2 regions of the Sphingomonas sp. 2SG genome follow, and region 2 is predicted to be linked to the other one. Evidence: riboswitches for the same ligand, from Rfam matches in the RefSeq annotation. Region 2 holds a riboswitch; the other holds the start of a gene.
The links. Region 2 has a riboswitch for cobalamin ahead of cobW (cobalamin biosynthesis protein CobW). Riboswitches for the same ligand answer to the same signal wherever they lie in the genome.
Positions count from the first base shown of each region.

Region 1 (5,063 bases), on a different contig from region 2:
CGCAATCTCCGCCGGCTCGGGCAGGCGATCGAGCCCCGCCAGCGTGTCGACCGGCCAAGACCACGGCGCGATGCCGGTCGACAGGTCGATCCAGTCCGCGCCGCCGAACGCCGCGCGCGCCGCCGCCACCCGCCCGCCATGGGCGCAAAAGGTGGCCCAGGGATGCGAGACAGGGGCGCGCGGGTCGATCATCAATAGGTCAGGCGGACGCCGCCGAAGGCGCCGCGCCCCGGCTGGCCATATTGCAGGATCGTCTGATAGCGCTGGTCGAACGCATTCTCGATCCGGCCATAGACCTCGACATGATCGACGATCGGGAAGGACGCGCGAACATCGGTGACGACATAGCCGTCGAGCCGCTGCGAGTTGGATGCGTTGTTGAAACTGTCCCCCACCGCGGTGACGGTCGCGCCGGTGGTCAGCCCGAACGGCCAGCGATAGTCGGCGTTGACCGACACGCTATTGTCCGGCCGTCGTGCCAGGTCGCGGCCGGCATCGGCGGTGCTGGTCGAGCGGTTCTTGGCGTCGAGATAGGTATAGGCGGCACTGACCGTCAGCGCCTCGACCGGGCGCAGCGTCAGCGCGAATTCCACGCCCTGCGCCCGCGCCCGCGCGACATTGTCATAGGTGCCGAACGGCCGGTCGGCGCAAATCCCCACGGACGTGTCGCAGGACACGAAATTGATAAGGTCGAATGAGGTGCGCCGGAAATAGGTCGCGCTCGCCTCGACGGCGCCGTCGAGCGCCTTCTGCGCCACGCCCGCGTCCCAGCCGCGCGAGCGTTCGGGGTTGAGCCGCGCATTCCCATATTCGCTCTGCAACTGATACAGGGTCGGCGCCTTGAACCCCTCGGAATAGCTCGCGCGGAACGCGGTCGCGCCATCGTTGGGCGAATAGACGCCGCTGGCCGAGACGGTCGTCGCTCCGCCGAAGATATTGTGGTCGTCGTGGCGCACGCCGCCGGTCGCGGTCAGCCCGGCGACCGGCGTCACCGCGAGCTGGCCGTAGACGCTGAAGATCCGCGCCCGCCCCCGGGTCGCCGGCCCGCCGTAGCTCGCCGTGGTGAAGCGCGACACCTCGCGCTCCGCGCCGAAGGTGGCGAACACCGCGGAACTCAGATCGGCGACGCCCTGATATTCGATCCGGTCGTTGCGCCCCTTGCCGGCGAACGTCTCGGTCGGCGTGCCGTCGGGATCGTAATTATGCCGGTCGGTATCGGTATGCGCATAGCCGAATCGGTTGCGGAACCGGCCGTCGAACAGTGCCGCATTGAGTCCGGCATAGGCCGTCCATTGCTCGCTCGTGCCATATTCGCGCGTATCGCCAAAGGCGAAGGTCGGCGGCGGAAAGCCGTCGATATCGGTACGGCCGTTGGAATAGAAACCGCGCACATCGACCGAGACGGTCGGCGCCAACGCGATGCCGAGGCTGCCGTTGGCGGCATAATTGCGATAACCGTCGCGCTCCGTGCCGGGCGCATAGGCCGAGATGCCCTCGGTGGTGTAATAACCGCCGCCCAGGCTCGCCGACACCGGCCCCATCTTGCCCGAGACGTTGGCGAAGCCCTGCCCGGTCTCGTGCCAGCCGCCCTCGACGCGCGCGTTGACCGCGACCTGCTCGGTCGGCTGACGGGTGATGAGGTTGACGACGCCGCCGATCGCCTGACTGCCCCACAGCACCGATTGCGCGCCGCGCAGCACCTCGATCCGCGCGATATTGCCGATCAGCAACCCGCCGAAGTCGAAGCCGCCGCCCGGCGACGAGGGATCGTTGAGCTTGATCCCGTCGATCAGCGCGACGGTCTGGTCGCTCTCCGCGCCGCGGATGTTGACCGAGGTCGCGGTGCCGACGCCGCCGTTGCGCGTCACGCTGACGCCCGGCGTCTGGCGCAGCAGATCGGCGACGACCACCGCCTGCCGCTGGGTGATCGTCGCGGTGTCGAGGACGGTCACCGCCTGGCCGACGGTGGACGCGGGTCGCGCCTCGCGATTGGCGGTGACGAGGATGTCGCTGCCGGCGTCGGCGACCTGCTCGAGGCCGCTGGTCGATTGCGCGGTCTGGGCGAAGGCAGGTGTCGCGGCCGCGATGCACGGCAGCAGGATGAGACAGGCGTAGTTCTTCACGATGGTTTCCCCCTCGTTGCAACAACGGGAGCACGCACCGCGATTTCGCCGGAACCGGTCTGTCCGCCGCGCAACGCCCCCAACATCGTCGTCTCGCGAGGAAATCCTCGATCGTGCCGGCACACCCCGTCCGGACGAAGGACAACCGCGACGGGCAGGTCTCCTGGCTCGCGGGTCGTCGCCCTGCCCGGCCTTCCCGGATCGGGATGATCCAGTGGCGCGCGGGGAGCAGGGCTCGCCGGTCACAGTTGCGGGGGCAGCCCCGGCTGACGAGCTGCAAGGCTCGCTTCCGGGTTCCCTTTTCATCCCATCTCTGGGAACCTGTCGCATCGGCGCCCCTAGAACCCCGCGGAGACGAAGGCAAGATGATCGCAGCCAAGACGCTGTTCCTGGGTGGTGCCCGCTCGGGCAAGAGCCGGCTGGCGCAGGCCGCCGCCGAGCGCTGCGCCGGCCCGCTCCACTATCTCGCCACGGCCGAGGCGTGGGACGGCGAGATGACCGACCGGATCGCCCGCCACCGCGCCGACCGCGACACGCGCTGGACGACCGTCGAATGCCCGCTCGCGCTGCCCGAGGCGGTCGCCGCAATCGAGGATGGCGCGATCCTGATCGACTGCCTGACGCTCTGGCTGACCAACGTGATGCTCGGCGAGCACGACGTCGCGGCGCGGTCGGACGCCCTGCTCGCCGCGCTCGCCGCGACCCCGCTGCCGCTGTTCGTCGTCAGCAATGAGGTCGGCCTTGGCATCGTCCCCGACCATCCGCTCGGCCGCGCCTTCCGCGACGCCGCCGGCCGGCTCAACCAGCAGATCGCCGCCGCGATGCGCGAGGTCTATTTCGTCGCCGCCGGCATGGTGCTGCCGTTGCAGCCGTTTCCGGGGAGGGACTGATCCGCCCCTGACCCGTTCGTGCTGAGCCTGTCGAAGCACGGTGAGACTCACCTGCCCTTCGACGAGCGCAGGGCGAACGGTCGCCCCCCTCTTTCACCCCACCAGCAACCGATATCCCACGCCCAGTTCGTTGGCGATCACGCTCCCGGTCGCGTTCGGCTCTTCCAGCTTCAGGCGCAGGTTGCGCACGACGATGCGCAGATATTCCACCCGCGGATCGTCGTCGCCGCCCCAAGCCGCCGCGAGGATTCGCTGGTGCGTCACCACCCGCCCGGGGTGGCGGGCGAGCACCGCGAGCACGTCATGCTCCTTGCGCGTCAGGTGGAACGCCTCGCCGCCGCGCCGGACGAGGCGCTGGTCGAGGTCGATCTCCAGCCCGTCGCGGCGGATCACGCTCGTCGCCGCGGCATCGATGCCGCGGTGGCGCAGCGCCGCGCGCAGCCGGGCGAGCAATTCCTCGCCGTCGAACGGCTTGGTGACATAATCCTCGGCGCCGAGATCGAGCGCCGCGACCTTCTGATCGGTCGCGTCGCGTGCCGAGACGACGAGGATCACCGCGTCGCCCGCCTTGCGGATCAGCGGCACCAGTTCGAGCCCGTCGCGATCGGGCAGGCCGAGGTCGAGCAGCACCGCGTCGGGAACCTCGGCGGCGACGGCGGCCAGCGCCTCGCGGCCGTTGATCGCCTCGACCACCGCATAGCCGGCGCGTTCGAGCGTGTTGCGCAGCAGCCGGCGGATCGGCTGTTCGTCGTCCACCACCAAGATCTTGGCCGCCATCAGTCGCCTTCCTCCACCATGTCGCGCACGATCAATGCCGCCGGAAAGGACAGGCTGAAGCGCGCGCCCGGCCGGTCCTGCCGGTTCGCGGCCTCGACGCCGAGACCCATCGCCGCGGCGAACGCCTTGACGATCGCCAGCCCCAGGCCGGTGCCGCCGATCGCGCGATCCGAACCGGCGAAGCGGCGGAAGGTGTCGAACACCTCCGCCTCGCGCCCCGGCGGCAGGCCCGGCCCCTCGTCCTCGACCGACAGCAGGATGACGCCGTAGCGATGGCGCGCCTCGACGCGGATCGGCGTGCCGGGATCGGCATAGCGGCCGGCATTGTCGAGCAGGTTGAGCAGGCAATGGTGGAGCAATTGCTGGTCGGCGCGGACCAGCGGCAGGTCGGGCGGCACGTCGAGCTGCACCGCATGTCCGTCCAGCGCACGGCGGGCGTCATGCGCCGCGCCGGCGACCGCATCGGCGAGATCGACCGCCTCCATGCGCAGCGTAAGCGCCCCCGCCTCGACCCGCGCCATGTCGAGCAGGTTGGCGACGAAGCGATGCAGCCGCGCCGCCTCGCCCTCGATCGTCGCGATCAGATCCGGGGTGGCGCCATGGTGCAGCTGCGCCGCCGCCGCGATCACCGCGGTCAGCGGCGTGCGCAGATCGTGGCTGACCGACGACAGCAGCGCGGTGCGCAACCGCTCGCGTTCGCGCATCGCGCCGAGGTCGCGCGTCTCGATCTCCAGCCGCAGCCGTTCGAGCGCCAAAGTCGCCTGTTCGATCAGGTTCAGGAACAGCGGGATCTGGTCGGGGCGCAGCGGATCGCCGCCCGCCTCGTTGGCGAGGCCGAGCACGCCGAGCGTCCGCTCGCCGGTCACCAGCGGCTGGAAGAACCATTGCGACGCGGCGAGCGTCGCCGAGCCGCGCCCGGCGGGCGTGCCGCCGTCATAGGCCCATTGCGCCGCCGCCATCTCCATCGTCTCGAGCCGATAGTCGCTGCCGTTCGCCGCCTGCACCGCAAGCCCCGCCCCCTCGGCGACGAGCATCACCGTGCGCAATCCGAACAATTGCCCGACCTCGTCGCAGATCGCCTGCGCCACCGCGACGGGATCGTTCAGCCGGGTGAGCTGGCGCAGGAAGCCGGCGAGCGCCGCATTGGTCCGCGCGCTCGCCGCGGCGATGTCCGCCTGCGCGCGCACCCGCGCCGTCAGATGGCTGGTCGCGATCGCGATGCCGAGCAGCACCAGCACCGACACGACGTTTTCGGGATTGCTGATCGTCAGCG
Region 1 covers NZ_SCMZ01000050.1:17,194-22,256, reverse strand. Annotated here, with positions in the region: gene FFS23_RS16550 (aminotransferase class I/II-fold pyridoxal phosphate-dependent enzyme) at 1-192, opposite strand, end outside; gene FFS23_RS16545 (TonB-dependent receptor plug domain-containing protein) at 192-2,123, opposite strand; cobalamin riboswitch at 2,260-2,463, opposite strand; gene cobU (bifunctional adenosylcobinamide kinase/adenosylcobinamide-phosphate guanylyltransferase) at 2,492-3,013, shown strand; gene FFS23_RS16535 (response regulator transcription factor) at 3,107-3,790, opposite strand; gene FFS23_RS16530 (DUF4118 domain-containing protein) at 3,790-5,063, opposite strand, start outside.
Region 1: linked by a shared signal. The riboswitch ahead of FFS23_RS16545 (TonB-dependent receptor plug domain-containing protein) and the one ahead of cobW (cobalamin biosynthesis protein CobW) in region 2 are both predicted to bind cobalamin.

Region 2 (5,063 bases):
GCGCGGCGCGATAGGCGACGACCGGCCAGCAGAGCCGCTCCGCCGCCAACGCCGCGGCCAGCGGCGCGCCGGCGGCGGCGGCATGTCCGGCCGTGGCGAGATCGGCGAGCATCGCCTCCGCCGAGGCGAGCGCGTCGAGCCCGACCGCATGCGCCATCTGGTGGCTCTTGCCCGGATAGGTGGAGAGGATCAGCGCCAGCCGCCGCGCCGCCGGTGCGGCTTGGCCGAGCGCGACCCAGGCGGCGACGCGATCGGCGATCGCCGCGATGCGGGCGGGGTCGGCGCGATGTGCGCGGCGGGCGTAATCGAGATCGGGGTCGCGCACCGCATCCTGCTTGCAACTGGCGATCCCGGCGAAGATGCGGCCGTCGACCTCGGGCAGCACCACGTGCATCGCGAGATCGGCGGGCGACAGGCCGCGCGTGCTCTCAGCCCAGGCGGCCTGCGTCGAGGTGGCGAGCGCGACCTGGAAGACCGGCACGTCGGCGCCGTCGAGCGGCGACTCGGCCTCGTCGCGCGCCGAGAAGGCGGTGGCGTTGACGATCGCAACGGGAGCCAGCGCCTTGACCCAGCGGGCGATCCAGCCGCGCGCGTGCGCATCCTTGAGCGACGGCGCGAACAGCGGGACGACGTCGAAGCCGCGCGCCGCCAGCGCCTCGGCGAGCGCCGCGACCGGATCGAGATCGGCGGCGAGCAGATAGGAGCGGTAGAAGGTGAGCAGCACCCGCGGCCGCGCCTCCGGTCGCATCGCTAGCGCCGCGGGGCAAGTGACGCCGTCCGCCTGCGTCCAGCCGCCGACCGGCGGAACCGCACGCACGCCGCGTACCGGTCCCGCCGCCAGTCCCGAGGCGAGCGCGAGCTGCGCCAGAGCCGCCTGCGCCGCGACCGCGCCGCCGGTGTCGCACAAGGCGGCGAGCCGGCCGAGCGTCGAGCCCGGCACCGTCGATGTGGCGGCCAGCGCGGCGTCCTCGCGCCCGTCGGCGGCGAGCACCGCCAGCGCGATCCCCTGCGCCCGCGCCAGCGCCTCGACCTGTTGCAGGCCATAGGACCAATAGGACCGCCCGCCGATCAGCCGGATCAGTATGCCCTTCGCACCCGCCAGCGTCCGCTCGACATAGGTGTCGACCGACAGGGGATGCGCGAGATCGGCGAGGTTGGCGAGCCGCAGCGACGGCAACGGCACGCCGCCGCCGCGCGCGGCATGCCAGCCCGCGGCGAATGCGCCGAGGTCGCTGTCGGAGAAGGACAGGACGACGAGATCCGCCGGCCGCTGGCCGAGATCGCGCGGCGTCGCGGTCTCCTCCAGGCCGTGGCTCTCGCGGAAGACGACGTGCATCGTGGCGGCTCAGCCGTTCAGCACGGGTCCGATCGTCGCGGGATCGATGCGGTCGTGCTCGGCGATGACGACCAGCCGGGTGGCGCGTGCCTCGTCCGACCGCCACGGCCGGTCGTATTGCGTCCGCACCCGCGCGCCGACCGCCTGGACGAGCAGCCGCATCGGCTTGCTGCGCACCGCCGCATAGCCCTTGACCCGCAGCACGTCGGACTCGCGCGCGAGCCGTTCGATCCGCGCGACCAGATCGGCGGGATCGTCGATCTCGCCGGTTTCATGGACGAGGCTGTCGAAATCGTCGTGCTCATGCTCGTCCTCGCCGTCATGATGCGAGGGGCGGGCGGCGATGTCGTCCTCGGCGGCGGCATCGAGGCCGAGGATCACCGCGGGATCGATCACGCCGTCGGTCAGCTCGACCACCGGCACCGGCCGCGGCGCCTCGGCGGCGATCACCGCGCGGGCGGCGGCGACGCCCTCCGGCCCGGCGAGGTCGGCCTTGGTCAGCAGCACCATGTCGGCACAGGCGAGCTGGTCCTCGAACACCTCCGCCAGCGGCGTCTCGTGGTCGATCCCCGGATCGGCGGCGCGCTGCGCGTCGAGCGCGGCGACATCGGTCGCGAAGCGACCGGCGGCGACCGCCTCGGCGTCGGCCAGCGCGATGACGCCGTCGACGGTGATGCGCGAGCGGATCGCCGGCCAGTCGAACGCCTTCAGCAGCGGCTTGGGCAGCGCCAGGCCCGAGGTCTCGATGAGGATATGGTCGGGGCGCGGGTCGAGCGCGAGCAAGGTCTCCACCGTCGGGATGAAATCGTCGGCGACGGTGCAGCAAATGCAGCCGTTGGCCAGCTCGACGACATTCTCCGCCGGGCAATCGGGGATCGCGCAGCCTTTCAGGATGTCGCCGTCGACACCCAAGGTGCCGAATTCGTTGACGACCACCGCGAGCCGGCGGCCGTTGGCGTTGCGGATCAGATGGCTGATCAGCGTCGTCTTGCCGGCGCCGAGGAAGCCGGTGACGATGGTGACGGGAATCTTGGCGAGCTGTGGATCGGCCACGGATGTTCCTTCGCGAGCGCCGCGACGACGAGAACACGGTGGGGCCACATATCGCCGATGCGCGAGCGACGGACGGGCGCTTCGCATGTCGCCCGCGCCACGCACCGATGCGGGCCAACCGCATGGGTCTTCGTCGCTCAGACGGAACACCGTGCCCCGGCCATCCCCTGGACCAAAGCAAGAGCGACCCTATCGCCGGCAGGTTTCCTGGCTCGCGGGTCGTCGCTCGGGGCACGGCCTTCCCGGATCGGGCGAACCCTTGCCAGTGGCCGCCTTCCCGCGGGAAGGCATGTGTCCGTCGCTCGCCGCTTACAGTTGCAGGGACAGCCGCGGCATTGGAGCCGAGGCCCCGCACCGCATTCCCATTTACGCCCTCTTGCGAAGGGCACCGACGCGATCATGGCACCGGGAACCGGCGCCGCCGGTCGACTTAGCCGCTACCGCCGGCTTTGCCAATCGCGCAGGCGGGCGGAGACGGCGATCGCTGTGTACGGTTTCGTACATAGCCCGTTTCCGGTCGACTTGCTGCCGTTAACCATTAGAGCCCGTGCGCAGCAGGAAGGGTTCTCCCGATCCTTCGTGTGCAGTTCTCCAGGACTGTCGGAGCCGTCGCCGCATCATGCCGGCGGCGGCTCCACCCCGCTCCGTCAATGCGCCGCGAGGTGCGCGGCCTCATCCTCGATCAGCCGGCTGATCGAGCGTTGCAGCGTATCGTGCGACACCGGCTTTTCGATCACCGTCGATCCCGGCGGGCATTCGCCGCAGCGTTCGGGATAGCCGGTGACGTAGAGGATCGGGATGCGGCGTCCCTTGGCGATCCGCTCGACCGCACGGACCCCGGAGCCGTGGACGAGCTTGACGTCGGCGATGATCATGCCCGGCATGCAGCGCTGCGCCGCCGCTTCCGCCGCTTCCTGCGTCTCCACGATCTCCGTGCTGCCGGCACCGGCGAGCACCGCGGCGTCGGCGACGAACTGGCCGAACAAATAGGAATCCTCGATGATCAGCACATGGGTCATAACCGCTCCCGGCAGTATCCGGGGGCCGGCAGGCCAGAGGTGGCGACGCCGTCTCCCGAACCGGCCCCTAATGCGTCATGCTGATCTAAGTTCCTGATAGAGGTCATTTTCCCCATGTTCGACGGGCGATGCGTCCGGTCCCCGGCACGGTGCGTTGACGCCGCGCACGAGGAGAGAATGATGACCGACACGACCGATCAGAATGGCCCCGCCGAAAGCTACGGCGACCTGCCGATCCAGCCGACCGGATCGGGTGTCGCCGATCTCGAGATCGCCTATGAGCAGATGAAGCTCGCCGAACAGGCCGAGGCGGATGTCGGCGCGGTCGCGGTGACGCCGACCGATGCCAGCGACGCCGCCGCCGAGAGCGCCGCCCACCCGAGCTGAGCGACGGGACGGCGCTTGCGAGGCAGCGGCGGCACGGTGCCGCAAGGAGAATGACGATCTTCCACCTGATCTTTGCGACGCCGTCCCTGTACGTCATCGTCCGTTGGCTGCTGCCGCTGTCCCTGCCGCTCTGGGCCAAGGGCGGCGTCGCGGCGACGCTGCTCGCCGCCTCGCAATACCATTTATGGAGCCGCCTCTCGTCGGGGTCGGTGTTTGCGCCGGAATTCCCGCGCGCGATCGTCATCCTGTTCAACTGGGCCTTCGGCGCCATCCTGTTGCTCGCGCTGCTGCAGATCGTGCTCGATCTCGGCACGCTCGCTACGATGGTGGTGCGGCGCGAGGTGGTGGGGGCGCCCGATGCGGCCCGCTATGGCATCGCCAGCGTCGCGGCGCTGCTCGCCGCGATCGGCGTCGCCGGGGCGATCCGCGTGCCGCCGGTGCGCGACATCACCGTCGCGGTGCGCGACCTGCCGTCGTCGTTCGACGGCTACCGGCTGGTACAGCTCACTGACCTGCATATCAGCCGTCTGTTTCCGCAACGCTGGACCCGTGCCGTCGTCGATCGCACCAATGCCGCGGGGGCCGACCTGATCGTCGTCACCGGCGACTTCATCGACGGATCGGTCGACATGCGCCGCGCCGACGTCGCCCCGCTCGCCGGATTGCGCGCGCCCGATGGCGTCTACGCCATTCCCGGCAACCACGAATATTTCTTCGATTACGGCGGCTGGATGCGGCACCTCGCCGGGCTCGGCTTTCGCATGCTGCCGAATGCGCATCGCGTGCTGGCGCGTGGCGGCGACGGGCTGGTGCTCGCCGGGGTCACCGACGCCTCCGCGCCGTCGCATGGCGAGCCCGGCCCCGATCTCGACGCCGCATTGTCGCGCCGCCCGCCGGGCGCGCCGGTCCTCCTGCTCGACCATCAGCCGCGCAATGCGCGTCGGGCGGCGGCGCGCGGGGTCGCGCTGCAACTGTCCGGCCACACGCATGGCGGGATGATCGTCGGGCTCGACCGATTGTTCAGGCCCGCGAACGGCGGCTTCGTGTCGGGCCGGTATGCGGTGGACGGCATGACGCTCTACGTCAGCAACGGCACCGGCTTGTGGCCGGGCTTCGCGCTGCGCCTCGGCCGCCCGCCGGAGATCACCCGGATCACGCTCCGCGCCGCACCGGGCGGAGGCTGAGCTACAGACCGAGCTTGTCGAGCGCGGCGGCGAGTTCGGCGTCGATCGCCGCCGCTTCGCCCTTGGGCGTGAGACGGTTGAGCG
Region 2 covers NZ_SCMZ01000032.1:39,342-44,404, reverse strand. Annotated here, with positions in the region: partial or broken gene FFS23_RS13545 (cobaltochelatase subunit CobN) at 1-1,336, opposite strand, end outside; gene cobW (cobalamin biosynthesis protein CobW) at 1,346-2,389, opposite strand; cobalamin riboswitch at 2,570-2,797, opposite strand; gene FFS23_RS13535 (response regulator) at 3,037-3,408, opposite strand; gene FFS23_RS13530 (hypothetical protein) at 3,589-3,795, shown strand; gene FFS23_RS13525 (metallophosphoesterase) at 3,846-4,979, shown strand; gene FFS23_RS13520 (hypothetical protein) at 4,981-5,063, opposite strand, start outside.